Regions from separate parts of the Paeniglutamicibacter psychrophenolicus genome, predicted to be linked through region 1. Evidence: riboswitches for the same ligand, from Rfam matches in the RefSeq annotation. Region 1 holds a riboswitch; each other region holds the start of a gene.

Evidence for each region. A riboswitch is a leader RNA that binds a small molecule or an ion and turns the genes downstream of it on or off. The one in region 1 is predicted to bind thiamine pyrophosphate.
Region 2: linked by a shared signal. The riboswitch ahead of thiC (phosphomethylpyrimidine synthase ThiC) and the one ahead of JOF46_RS08065 (ECF transporter S component) in region 1 are both predicted to bind thiamine pyrophosphate.
Region 3: linked by a shared signal. The riboswitch ahead of JOF46_RS07245 (3-oxoacyl-ACP reductase) and the one ahead of JOF46_RS08065 (ECF transporter S component) in region 1 are both predicted to bind thiamine pyrophosphate.

The regions. Positions count from the first base shown of each region.
Region 1 is NZ_JAGIOE010000001.1:1,806,320-1,810,528, forward strand. It holds gene JOF46_RS08045 (Na+/H+ antiporter subunit E) at 1-586, shown strand, start outside; gene JOF46_RS08050 (MrpF/PhaF family protein) at 583-846, shown strand; gene mnhG (monovalent cation/H(+) antiporter subunit G) at 846-1,253, shown strand; gene JOF46_RS08060 (DUF4235 domain-containing protein) at 1,366-1,626, opposite strand; TPP riboswitch at 1,696-1,817, shown strand; gene JOF46_RS08065 (ECF transporter S component) at 1,881-2,507, shown strand; gene JOF46_RS08070 (ATP-binding cassette domain-containing protein) at 2,540-4,209, shown strand, end outside.
Region 2 is NZ_JAGIOE010000001.1:2,762,033-2,766,241, reverse strand. It holds gene lepB (signal peptidase I) at 1-635, opposite strand, end outside; gene rplS (50S ribosomal protein L19) at 693-1,052, opposite strand; TPP riboswitch at 1,548-1,655, shown strand; gene thiC (phosphomethylpyrimidine synthase ThiC) at 1,668-3,452, shown strand; gene trmD (tRNA (guanosine(37)-N1)-methyltransferase TrmD) at 3,551-4,209, opposite strand, start outside.
Region 3 is NZ_JAGIOE010000001.1:1,630,196-1,634,404, reverse strand. It holds gene JOF46_RS07255 (metal-dependent hydrolase family protein) at 1-231, shown strand, start outside; gene JOF46_RS07250 (alpha/beta fold hydrolase) at 228-1,517, shown strand; TPP riboswitch at 1,670-1,763, shown strand; gene JOF46_RS07245 (3-oxoacyl-ACP reductase) at 1,841-2,605, shown strand; gene JOF46_RS07240 (LLM class flavin-dependent oxidoreductase) at 2,625-3,959, shown strand; gene JOF46_RS07235 (hypothetical protein) at 4,034-4,209, shown strand, end outside.

The DNA.
Region 1 (4,209 bases):
CACCGACGAGTCCGGGGCACGCCAGCGCGCCACCCTGCGCCAGGAGCTGCCGCTGCTGGCGGGCATGATGCTGGTCTGGGGTGCGCTCTGGCAGGACTTCGCCATCGGCAACCTCGTCTTCGGGCTGCTGATCTCGCTGGTGCTGGTGCGGGTCTTCCGGCTGCCGCCGGTGATCCTGTCCGGGCGCTTCAATGCTTGGCGCGCCGCGGTGTTCGCCGGGGCGTTCCTGCGGGATGTGACCCTGGCCAGCTTCGAGGTCCTGTACCTGGCGGTGTTCCGCGGCCCGCGCACCACAAGCGCGATCATCACCGTCACGCTGCGCACCGAATCGGACTTGCTGGTCACCTTCGTGGGCCACGTGCTGACGCTGGTCCCCGGCTCGTACGTCGTGGAGGTGGACCGGCGGACCTCGACCCTGTACCTGCACGTGCTCAACGTCAACGACGAATCCGGGGTGGAGAAGGCCCGGGCCTCGGTGATGATGATCGAGGAACGGTTGATCCGCATGATGGGAACCAAGGAAGAACTGGCCGGGTTGAATGCCGAGAAGTCGGCCCCGGGCAAGGAACACGGAGAGACACCATGAACATCGTCCTGTGGATCTGCGGAATCACGCTCTCGATCGCCGGTGCCCTGGCCATGGTCAGGCTGGCCAAGGGGCCCTCGATCCTTGAACGCGTCATCGCCACCGACGTGTTGCTGCTGATCGTCTCCGCGGCGCTGTGCGTCGACATGACCATCAACAAGCACACCGACAACCTCGTCTTCGTGCTGCTGGCATGCCTGGTCGGGTTCGTCGGCTCGGTGACGGTCTCGCGCTTCGTCACGGACCGGAGGAACGCCTGATGCTTGACACCGTCATCGACATCGTGGCCGGGACGTTCATGATCGTCGGCTGCCTGATGTCCCTGGCCGCGGGCATCGGCATGCTGCGCTTCCCGGATCTGCTCTCGCGCCTGCACGCGGCAACCAAGCCGCAGGTGCTGGGGCTGTTCCTGCTGCTGGCCGCGCTCGGGCTTGAACTGCGCTCCTGGGTCGTGCTGCCGGTCCTGGCCCTGGCCTGGCTGCTGCAGTTGCTCACCGCCCCGGTCTCGGCGCACATGGTGGGACGGGCCGGCTACCGGACCCGGCACCTGAAGCGCGAGACCCTCATCGCGGACGAACTGGCCGCGGTGGTCGAGGCCGCCGAGCAGCGCGAGGAGGCCGAGCACGGCCAGAACGGCAACCGGGACCGCGCCGACTTCATCGACTAGTTCATCGACATCGACCGGGTCGTCCCTCATTCGGTCGGGGCAGCCAACAGGCGCCGGGCACACCCAAGTGATCCGGCCGAACGCATCCGGCCGGCACCCCGTGTGCGGAAGCTCAGGCCTTCTTGGAGAACTTCGCGATGGCCCGCTGCGTGCCGCGGTCGGTGAGCACCTGGATCAACGCGGCGGTGACGGCCGACAGCACGGCGAACCCGATGGCCTGGCGCATCGTCGCCTCGGCCTGGGCCTCCTTGTTGCCGTGCTTGGGCGGCTGCTGGCCGGTGAAACCGATCCAGGCCTTGTCGACGATCTTCCCTCCCAGGAAACCCGCGGCGATGGAAATTGCTGGACCGATCAGTTTCATCAGGCTGTTCATGGGGACTCCCAAATATTGCGGCAAAGGTACTTGGCCCAGCCTAGCTGAGGTAGCATCATAGAACTGAAACAATCACGACAGGGGAGCGTCGTGCGGGGCAACCCGCACCTAGGCGCTGAGAGTGCGGATAACCGCAGACCCTCGAACCTGCCCCGGCTAGTACCGGCGAAGGAAGTCGAGTTCTCAGGGGTGCGCGCGGAAGCGGAATATGCGCGCATTCCCTCCCCTCCTTGAATCCAAGGAGGATCAACACCATGGGTATCACCCACCAGCCCGCCGGGCACAAAACGGCAACCACATCCTGGCGCGTCGTCGACATCGTCATCGCGGCCGTCATCGCCGTGTCCTCGGGCGTCATCTTCTGGGCGTGGAACAGCACCCACCACCTGCTCGACGTCCTCTTCCTGGCCTTCCCGCCCTCGGCCGCACTGGTCTCGGGCATGTGGCTCTTCCCCGCGGTGCTCGGCGCACTGATCATCCGCAAGCCCGGCGCGGCGCTCTTCTGCGAACTGGTCGCCGCGATGGTCTCCGCGCTCATGGGCTCGGAATTCGGGCTGACGGTCCTGGCCTCGGGCCTGATCCAGGGCCTGGGCGCCGAAGCGGTCTTCGCCGCGTTCCGCTACCGCACCTTCAACCTGCCCGTGGCGCTGCTGGCCGGCGCCGGGGCAGGACTCTTCGGAAGCATCAACGACACCTTCATCTTCCGCTGGTTCCCCGAATACACCACCGGAATGCTCTTGGCCTACATCGGGTTCATGACCATCTCGGGCATCGTCATTGCCGGGCTGCTCTCCTTCCTGGGAACCCGTGCCCTGGCCAAGACCGGCGCACTGGGAGCGCTTGCCAGCCGCAAGGCAGCCACCGAACCCATCCTCGGCTGATGGGCACGGGCATCACCATGTCTTCAGCCTCGATGCTGCATCGCGAAAACGACAGCGCAGCCACGCTGCAACACCGCAGCGACGCGGTGTCCGTCAGCGTCAGGAACTGGGCGTGGCGGCACGCCGGACGCGCCCACGCAGCGCTCTCTGGCCTGGACCTGGAGATCCGGGCCGGGGAACGCGTGTTGCTGGCCGGGCCCTCGGGCGCCGGGAAATCCACGCTGCTCTACGCGCTGGCCGGGGTCCTGGACGAGGACGACGAAACCTATTCCTCCGGCGAACTGCTGCTGGACGGGGCTCCTGCGGCCCAGGGCCGCGGACTGGTCGGGCTCATGCAGCAGGACCCCGAGACCCAGGTCGTCCAGGCCCGGGTCGGGGACGATGTGGCCTTCGGCGCGGAGAACCTTTCGGTGCCGCCCGCGCAGATCCGGCAACGGATTGTCGATGCACTCGACGCCGTGGGACTCGATGTCCCGCAGGACCACCCCACCTCCGCGCTTTCGGGCGGGCAAAAGCAGCGCCTGGCCCTGGCCGGGATCCTGGCCATGGGCCCGGGGCTGGTGTTGCTGGACGAGCCCACGGCAAACCTGGACCCGGACGGGGTGCTGGAGGTCCGCGACGCGGTGCTGGCCGCACTGGATTCCACCGGCGCGACCCTGCTGATCGTCGAACACCGGCTCGAGGCGTGGGCGGCGCACATGGACCGGGTCATCGTGCTGGAACCGGGCGGCGGCATCGCCCATGACGGCACCCCCGCCGAGCTCTTTGCCCCGGGCCCGGTCCGCGAGAAACTGATTGCCGCAGGGGTCTGGGTGCCCGGGTACACCCCGGCGTTCGATCCGTTGCCTGCCCCCGAACAGCCCGGTGCGTTGCTGCTGGAGGCCACGGACCTTGCAGTCACGCGCAAGCGCGGCGCCAAGCCGGCCGCTTCCGGCCTGGCCCTGCGCCTGGGTGCGGGCGAGGCCTGGTGCGTACGCGGGGCCAACGGCTCGGGCAAGTCGACCTTCGCCCTGACCCTTGGCGGACTGCTGCCGGTCGGATCCGGCACGGTGCTGGCCACCGGGGAACTGGCGTCCGGCACCGAGGCACGGCCCTACCACTGGCGCGCCACCGAATTGGTGGGACGGATCGGCTCGGTCTTCCAGGAGCCCGAGCACCAATTCGTCACCAACACCGTGGCCGAGGAACTGGCCTACGGACCGCGGCACGCGGTCAAGCCGGGAACCCGGGAACCGCTGTTCACCGAGCAGGAGATCTCCTTGCGGGTCTCGTCGCTGCTGTCCCGGCTGCGGCTGGGACACCTGGCGGAGGCAAACCCCTTCACCCTCTCGGGCGGGGAAAAGCGCCGGCTCTCGGTCGCCACGGTGCTGGCCGCGGGCCCGCAGGTCCTCATCCTTGACGAGCCGACCTTCGGCCAGGACGCCAACACCTGGCGCGAACTGGCCCTGCTGCTGCGCGAGGAACTGGCCCGCGGAACCGCGATCATCGCTGTGACGCACGACGCCGACTTCGCCCGCGCCCTGGGCGCGCACGAATTCGTGCTGGCGTCCCCGGCCACCGCTGAGGGCACCGCCCCCGTCGCCGCACGGCCCGGGTTGCTCGAGGCCGATGTGCGCGGGGGGACAAGCTTCCTGGGCCGGGCCAACCCGCTGGCCAAGCTGGCCGCCGTCGCGCTGGCCACGATCCCGCTGGTCGCGTCCAT
Region 2 (4,209 bases), 960 kb from region 1:
TCCAGCGGCCAGATCACATCGGTGACCTTGCCGATTACTCGATCGACGGGAATCATGCCGCCGCCCGGTGCACCAAGAAGCGCACGCGAGTCCTCGGACACCGAACGGTGGTCCCCCATGACCCACAAGCGCCCCTCGGGGATCTTCACGTCGAACTCGAGGTCGCTTGGCTTGTTTCCGTCAAGAACGTAGGGCTCGTCCAGCGGGATGCCGTTGACGACCAGTCGTCCGTCGGGGCTGCAGCAGGTGACGGTGTCGCCTCCGACGCCGATGACGCGCTTGACGTACACCGCATCCTTGCCGGCAAGGCGCAGCGCCCAGGCCAGGGAATCGAGGGCACCGGGACGCTCGTAGGGCAGGAAAGAACCGCGGCCGTCAAAGATGACCACGTCTCCGCGCTGGATCTCCGCGTCCTTGTAGGCAAGCCGGTTCACCAGCAACCCATCACCCGGGTTCAACGTGGATTCCATGGAGGTGGAACCGATGTAGAAGAAGTCAACGACGGTGGCCCGAACAACCAGGGTGATCAGCGCCGCCGCTGCAAGCGCGCCAACGACAAAGCGCCAGCCCCTCGAAGGAGACCGGCGCTTTGTCGAAGCGGAAAAACTTTCCGATTCAGTAGATCGATCCACGATGGATCCCCATCCCCGCTGCCCTGGGGGCCGAGAAGATGAAGGCTCTCGCTTTTCTGGCTACTTGGCGGTCCGGAAGTCGCGCTTTTCGCGGATCTTCGCGGCCTTGCCGTGGCGATCGCGCATGTAGAACAGCTTCGCACGGCGAACGTCACCGCGGGAGACCAGTTCGATCTTTTCGAGGACCGGGGAGTGCACCGGGAAGGTACGCTCTACGCCGACGCCGAAGGAGACCTTGCGAACGGTGAAGGTTTCGCCCACGCCGCGGCCCTGGCGACCAAGGACGAAGCCCTGGAAAACCTGAACACGGGTGTTCTTGCCTTCGATGATGTTGACGTGGACCTTGACGGTATCGCCCGGGCGGAAGTCAGGAACATCGTTGCGCAGCGAGGCTGCATCGACAGAGTCGAGAATATGCATGAATGCATCTCCTAGATAGACGCCGCAGGTCACCTATCTTAGACACGGACCGCAATTGTTCCCCGGGGCGCACAAGTGCGCTCGGAAAAAGATGTGGCGGTCCGAAGCTTGGTACCGCGATCCGTTTGCGAATCGACGGCTGGTCCAACTGTTGACTCGTTCCCCCTGCGGCAGGAGCAGAACCCAGTAGACCCAAGAATCTATTTTGCCACACTCCGGGGCATGGCGCGAAGTTCCGCGCCCGCCGACGGACCTCCACGGAAGGGAACCGCCAGATGATGCTGGGCTTCCGCAACAACGGAGCTGACGGAATCCCGCCGCGGCCATGGCACCGGGCGCGCCCCAGGGGCCGGATTCCGCAGCGAGCACGGCTCGATTCCAGGGCATCTTGACGACACGTCCGCTTCGCACGGGTCCCGGACAGTTCGACCCGGTGCAGCGTGCCGGTGCCCAAGGTCACAAACGGTGCCGGGCCGGATCATGTGATAGTTTCGATTTCGACCACACGGGGGCCCTTGCAAGGGCTGAGATCGAGCTGACGCAGCGAGAGACCGTTGAACCTGTCCGGGTAATGCCGGCGAAGGAAGTGAGTACTCCTTGAGCAACACCATTTCAATGCACAGCCCTGTCCAAAACGCCGCGGAAGCAGCAGAGACCCAGTCCCTGAAGTCCCATTCGCTGGCCTACATCGAGGACAACGAGTCCGGGATCCGGGTCCCGGTCACACGGATCGCGCTGGAGCCATCCCCCGGCGGAAAGGACAACGCCCCGCTTCAGGTCTACCGCACCGCCGGTCCGGGAAGCGACCCGGTGGTTGGCCTACCGGCGTTCCGCAGCAGCTGGATCGAGGAACGCGTGGACACCGAGACCTATGCCGGGCGTGAGAGGAATCTGCTCGACGACGGGAAGTCGGCGGTGCGCCGAGGCAAGGCCTCGGCCGAATGGAAGGGCAGCCGGCCGGTTCCCCGGCGCGCCGAGGCAGGGAAGCGGGTGACCCAGATGCATTACGCCCGGGCCGGAATCATCACCCCCGAGATGCGCTTCGTGGCCCTGCGCGAGAACTGCGACGTGGAACTGGTGCGCAGCGAGGTCGCCGCGGGCCGGGCGATCATCCCGGTGAACATCAACCACCCCGAGTCCGAGCCGATGATCATCGGCAAGGCGTTCCTGGTGAAGATCAATGCAAATATCGGCAACTCGGCGGTGACCAGCTCCATCGCCGAGGAGGTGGACAAGCTGCAGTGGGCCACCCGGTGGGGCGCCGACACCGTGATGGACCTTTCCACCGGGGACGACATCCACACCACCCGCGAATGGTTGATCCGCAACTCCCCCGTCCCCATCGGCACCGTGCCGATCTACCAGGCCCTGGAAAAGGTCAACGGCGAGGCCAACGCGCTGACCTGGGAAATCTTCCGGGACACCGTGATCGAGCAGTGCGAACAGGGCGTGGACTACATGACCATCCACGCCGGGGTGCTGCTGCGCTACGTTCCGCTGTCGGCCAACCGCGTGACCGGCATCGTTTCGCGCGGCGGGGCCATCATGGCCGGTTGGTGCCTGGCCCACCACCAGGAGAACTTCCTGTACACGCACTTCGACGAGTTGTGCGAGATCTTCGCGCAATACGACGTGGCCTTCTCGCTGGGCGACGGGCTGCGCCCGGGTTCCATCGCCGATGCAAACGACGCCGCCCAGTTCGCGGAGCTCGACACCCTGGCCGAGCTCACGAAACGGGCCTGGGAGTACGACGTGCAGGTCATGGTCGAGGGGCCCGGCCACATCCCCTTCCACCTGGTGCGGGAGAACGTGGAGCGCCAGCAGGAACTGTGCAACGGCGCCCCCTTCTACACCCTGGGCCCGCTGGTCACCGACATCGCGCCGGGCTACGACCACATCACCAGCGCCATCGGCGCCACCGAGATCGCCCGCTACGGCACCGCGATGCTCTGCTACGTCACCCCCAAGGAACACCTGGGCCTGCCAAACAAGGACGACGTGAAGACCGGGGTGATCACCTACAAGATCGCCGCCCACGCAGCGGACCTGGCCAAGGGCCACCCGGGCGCCTCCGAGCGCGACGACGCGCTGTCCAAGGCGCGCTTCGAGTTCCGCTGGCGCGACCAGTTCGCCCTGTCGCTGGATCCGGTCACCGCCGAGGCCTTCCACGACGAGACGCTGCCGGCCGAGCCCGCGAAGACCGCGCATTTCTGCTCCATGTGCGGGCCGAAGTTCTGCTCGATGCGCATCAGCCAGGACATCCGCGACGAATACGGCTCGGCGGACTCGCAGGCGGCCATCGCGCAGATGGTGGACGGCATGCGCGAAAAGAGCCAGGAGTTCCTGGCCTCCGGCGGCAAGGTCTACCTGCCCGAGCCCGGGATGCCCGCCCGGGCGTAGCGCCACCGGCCGGCCCACAAAAAAGGGGCTGCTCCCGTCCTTTCCCTGAGTTAGGGGAAAGGACGGGGGCAGCCCCGGGAGCATTGCCTCGTGCCGTACTACTGGGGTGCGATCTGGTCCTTGGACACGACGCGGCCATCAATGATGGCAAAGCCGTTGTGCCACAGGGTGTCGCGGTCGTGGCGATTCAGCGTGGAGGCATCCAGCTGCACGATCAGGTCCGGGCGCCGGGTGGCGGTGCGCTCCAGCTGCTTGTTGCGGCGGAAGCGCGCGATCTTGCCGTGGTTGCCCGAGAGCAGCACCTCGGGGACCTCGCGGCCCTCCCAGGTGCCGGGCTTGGTGTACACCGGGTATTCCAGCAGTCCGTCGGAGTGCGATTCCTCGATGAGCGACTCCGGGTTTCCGATGACCCCGGGGATCAGCCGGCCAATGGCCTCGACCATCGCCAACACCGCGACCTCTCCCCCGTTGAGCACGTAGTCGCCGATGGAGACCGGGCGCACGTCGAAGGCCTCGGAGGCATATTCCAGGACCCGCTCGTCGATGCCCTCGTACCTGCCGCAGGCAAAGGCCAGGTGCTGTGCCTCGGCCAGTTCGTAGGCCATTTCCTGGTCGAAGACCGCGCCGGCCGGCGAGGGAACGATCAGGATCGGCTTGTCGCCCAGCGGCGCGTTGGAGACCGGGGATTCGGTGGCGATGCGTGCCAGCGCGGCACCCCAAGGTTCCGGTTTCATGACCATGCCGGCGCCGCCGCCGT
Region 3 (4,209 bases), 180 kb from region 1:
ATCGAGGCCGTCGGCGTCTTCGAGACGCTGCGCTCGGCCACGAGCGTGAATGCTGCCCTGCTGCAGGAACCGACGCTGGGCAGGCTTGCACCGGGCATGGCCGGGGATGCGCTGCTGCTGGACGGGAATCCATTCGAGGACCCGTCGGTGCTCTTCGACGAGTCCCGCCCCCGCACGATCATCCAGGGCGGCCGCGTGCTGCCGACCGCCGTTTCAAGGGACACCAATTGAGCACCGAGTACATTGCGGCCGGCAAGTTCTTCCGCGACCACACCCTGGATGTTCCGTTGGACTGGGAGAACCCCGAGTCATCGGAACGGATCAGCGTCTTTGTGCGCGAGGTCTCCCTGGCCAAGGACCGCAACCGGGAGCTTCCGCTGTTGCTCTTCCTGCAGGGCGGCCCCGGCGGCAAGGGTCCGCGCCCGGTGGGATCGGCCGGCTGGCTCGATGCTGCCCTGGAACGCTACCGTGTGGTGCTGCTCGACCAGCGCGGCACCGGACGCTCCACCCCGGTCAGCGCCGCCACCATGGAACGCTTCGCCGGCGCCGACGAGGGTGCCGATTACCTGCTGAAGTTCCGTGCCGACTCGATCGTCAGGGACGCCGAGCAGGTGCGCAAGGAAATCTACGGGTCCGTCCGCTGGGCAACCCTGGGCCAAAGCTACGGCGGCTTCCTGACCCTGGGCTACCTGTCCATGTACCCCGAAGCGCTCACCGCCTGCCACATCACCGGGGGCTTGCCCGCCCTGGAGCCCAGTGCAGCCGGGGTCTACGCCCGCACATACCCGCGCACGGCAGCCAAGACCGCCGAATTCTATGCGCTCTACCCGCACCACGTTGACACGACCGCGAAGATCGCCGACCTGCTGGATGCCAGCGATGTGAGGCTCCCGGACGGGGACAGGCTCACCGTGCGCCGCTTCCAGTCCCTGGGCATCGACTTCGGGATGAAGCCTGGCTTCGAGCGGCTGAACTGGCTGCTCGACGAGGCGCTCACCGGCGAAGGCTTGAGCGACGTGTTCCTGGCCGAGGTGCAGGCCCGGACCTCCTTTGCCGGGAACCCGCTCTTTGCCGTGATGCAGGAGAGCATCTACGGACATGGCGACAACGGAGCCACGGCATGGGCGGCTCAGGCACAGCTCGAACTTCACCCGGAGTTCAACCCGACTGCCCGCCCGCTCATGTTCACCGGGGAAATGATGTACCCGTGGATGTTCGAGGAGACGAAGCTGTTGCGCCCCTTCAAGGACGCGGTTGACGTCATGGCCCGGAAGACCGAATGGTCGTCCCTCTACGACGTCGAGAAGCTCGCCGCCAACACGGTTCCCATGGCAGCGATCGTCTACCACGACGACATGTATGTGGATGCCGGTCTGTCGCTGGACACCGCCTCGCGGGTGGGCAACCTGAAGGCCTGGGTCACCAACGAATTCGAGCATGACGGCATCGGTTCGGGAACCGTGCTGCCGCGCCTTTTCGAGATCGTTGACGAGCTGGGCGGGCCGTTGGAGGCTTAGCGCCCGGGCCGCACCCGCCCTCGTGGCCGCGCACCAAGCCGAGGAGCTTCGGTTCCCCCGTTGGTGGGGAACCGGGGCTTCTCGGTCTTATTGGGCTGGCTAGGTGTTCATAGGTTTCCCGGATGACTTGGACCGATGTTAGGTTGGCCGTAGGACTCGACACGGGGTGCCGCCTGGCGGCTGAGAGATAGACCCGTTGAACCTGATCTCGATAATCCGAGCGAAGGGATGCCGGTCCGGCATGTCGCATTGTGGCACCTCGCTTTTGGGTACCATTGGGCGGTTCCATGGCATCCTTTCGCTCCAACGAAAGGTGCAAGAGAATGCTCATCAAGGACCAAATCGTACTTATCACCGGTTCCGGCCGCGGGCTGGGGACCGACCTGGCCCGCGCCTTCGCCCGCGAGGGCGCACGCCTCGTGCTGAACTACCGCTCCAGTGAATCCGCGGCCCAGGAACTGGCCACCGAAATCGGGGCGGATCGCGCGATCGCGGTCCGCGCCGACGTCTCTGACCCGAAGCAGGTCGCCGGGATGGTTGCCACGGCACAGGCACACTTTGGCGCCCCGATCACCACGGTGATCAACAATGCCCTGCCGGACTTTTCGTTCAACGGCGATGCCCGCTCCAAGGCGGACGGGATCGGCTACACGGAATTCGGGGCACAATTCACCGGCATCATCGGTGGTGCCCTGAACACCATCCAAGCGACCTTGCCGGGCATGAAATCCGCGGGCTTCGGCAACATCGTCAACATCGGCACCAACCTCTTCCAAAACCCCGTGGTCCCGTACCACGACTACACCGCGGCCAAGGCAGCCTTGTTGTCCCTGACCCGCACGTTCGCCTCGGACCTGGGCCCGGAGAACATCCGCGTCAACATGATCTCCGGCGGACTGCTGCGCACCACCGATGCCTCGGCCGCCACCCCGGAAGAGGTCTTTGACCTGATCGCCGGATCCACTCCCCTGCGCCGCGTCACCACTCCGACCGAGTTCGCCGATGCTGCCCTGCTGTTTGCCTCCCCGTGGTCGCGGGCGGTGACCGGGCAGAACCTGGTTGTCGACGGCGGCCTGGTAATGAACTAGGAACCGGGACGGAACAACCATGGATTCGACACGCCAATTGCACCTGAACGCCTTCATCTACGGCGCCGGCCACCACACCATGGGGTGGCGCCACCCCGACTCCAGTGCCGACCGCGTCGGCGACATCGCCTACTACGACGAACTGGCCCGGCTGGCCGAGTCCGGCTGCCTGGATGCGGTGTTCTTTGCCGACGGGCAAAGCGTCAACCACGAGTACGCTGCGGGGATCCCCTGGTTCCTGGAACCGGTGACGGCGCTGAGCGCCATGGCACGGGCCACCAAGCACATTGGTTTGGTCACCACGATCTCTGCGAGCTTCTACACCCCGTTCCATGCCGCCCGGCTGCTGGCGTCCCTCGACCACATCAGTGCGGGTCGTGCGGGCATCAACGTGGTGACCTCCATGTTTGACGCCGAGGCCCGCAACCACGGGATGGATGCCTTGCCCGGGCACGCACAACGCTACGAACGCGCCGAGGAGTTCGTTGACGCGATGCAGGGACTGTGGGATTCGTGGTCGGATTCGGCGCTGGTGGTCGACCGCGAGGCCGGGCAGTACCTCGATCCCTCACAGATCCGCCCGATCAACCATGACGGCAAGCATTTCTCGGTTTCCGGCCCGCTGACGGTCCCGCGGTGCCCGCAGGGACGGCCGGTGCTCTTCCAGGCCGGGTCCTCGGAGGCCGGGCGTAGTTTTGCCGCCCGGCACGCCGAAGCCATCTACTCGGTTTCCTGGGACCGGGAATCGGCCTTGGAGTACGCCGCGGACATCCGGAGGCGTCTGGAAGGTGTGGGACGGGACGGGCATTCGGTTCCCATCCTTCCCGGGCTGGTCACCTACATCGGGGCAACCCGGGAGGAAGCTCGGGAAAAGAAGGCCGCATTGGATGCCTACTTGGATATCGACTCGGCCATTGCCCAGCTGAACATGTTCACTGGCCAGGACTACACCTCGCATCCGCTGGATGATCCGGTGGCGCAGTTGCCCCCGGTCGAGGGATTCTCGGGTCCGCAGGGCCGTTACCTCACGGTGCAGCGCATCATCGAAACGAAGCAGCCCACGCTTCGCGAGCTGCTGGGATTCCTGGCGGCCGGCGGCGGACATGCCACCATGATTGGCACTCCCACCGAGGTCGCCGACGAGATCGAGGAGTGGTTCACCTCCGGCGCCTGCGACGGCTTCAATCTCATGTGCCCAAGCTTCCCGGCGGGATTGGATGACTTCGTGGAACTCGTGGTTCCGATCCTGCAGACACGGGGCCTGTTCCGCTCCTCATACCCGGGCAGCACCCTGCGCGAGACCCTGGGCTTGTCCAGGCCAGCACGCTTGGAGGACGTACCGGTTTCGGGATAGTCGCCAGCGCCCGCGGGTGGGGGGCCTCGGAGTTCCCGGCGTTCTCCCACCTTCGAGCCACTACGATGGAACGCATGAGATTTTCACGTTCCAAAAATGCCGTGCTCCTTTCCGCTGCCATCTTGCTGCTCTCGGTGAGCGGTTGCGCGACCATCGCCGACACCGCTTCCTCCGCCGCATCCTCGGCGGCTACTCAGCTGGCCGATGGGGCAAAGAAGGAACTCATCAAGAAGGTGTGCGCACCTATCAA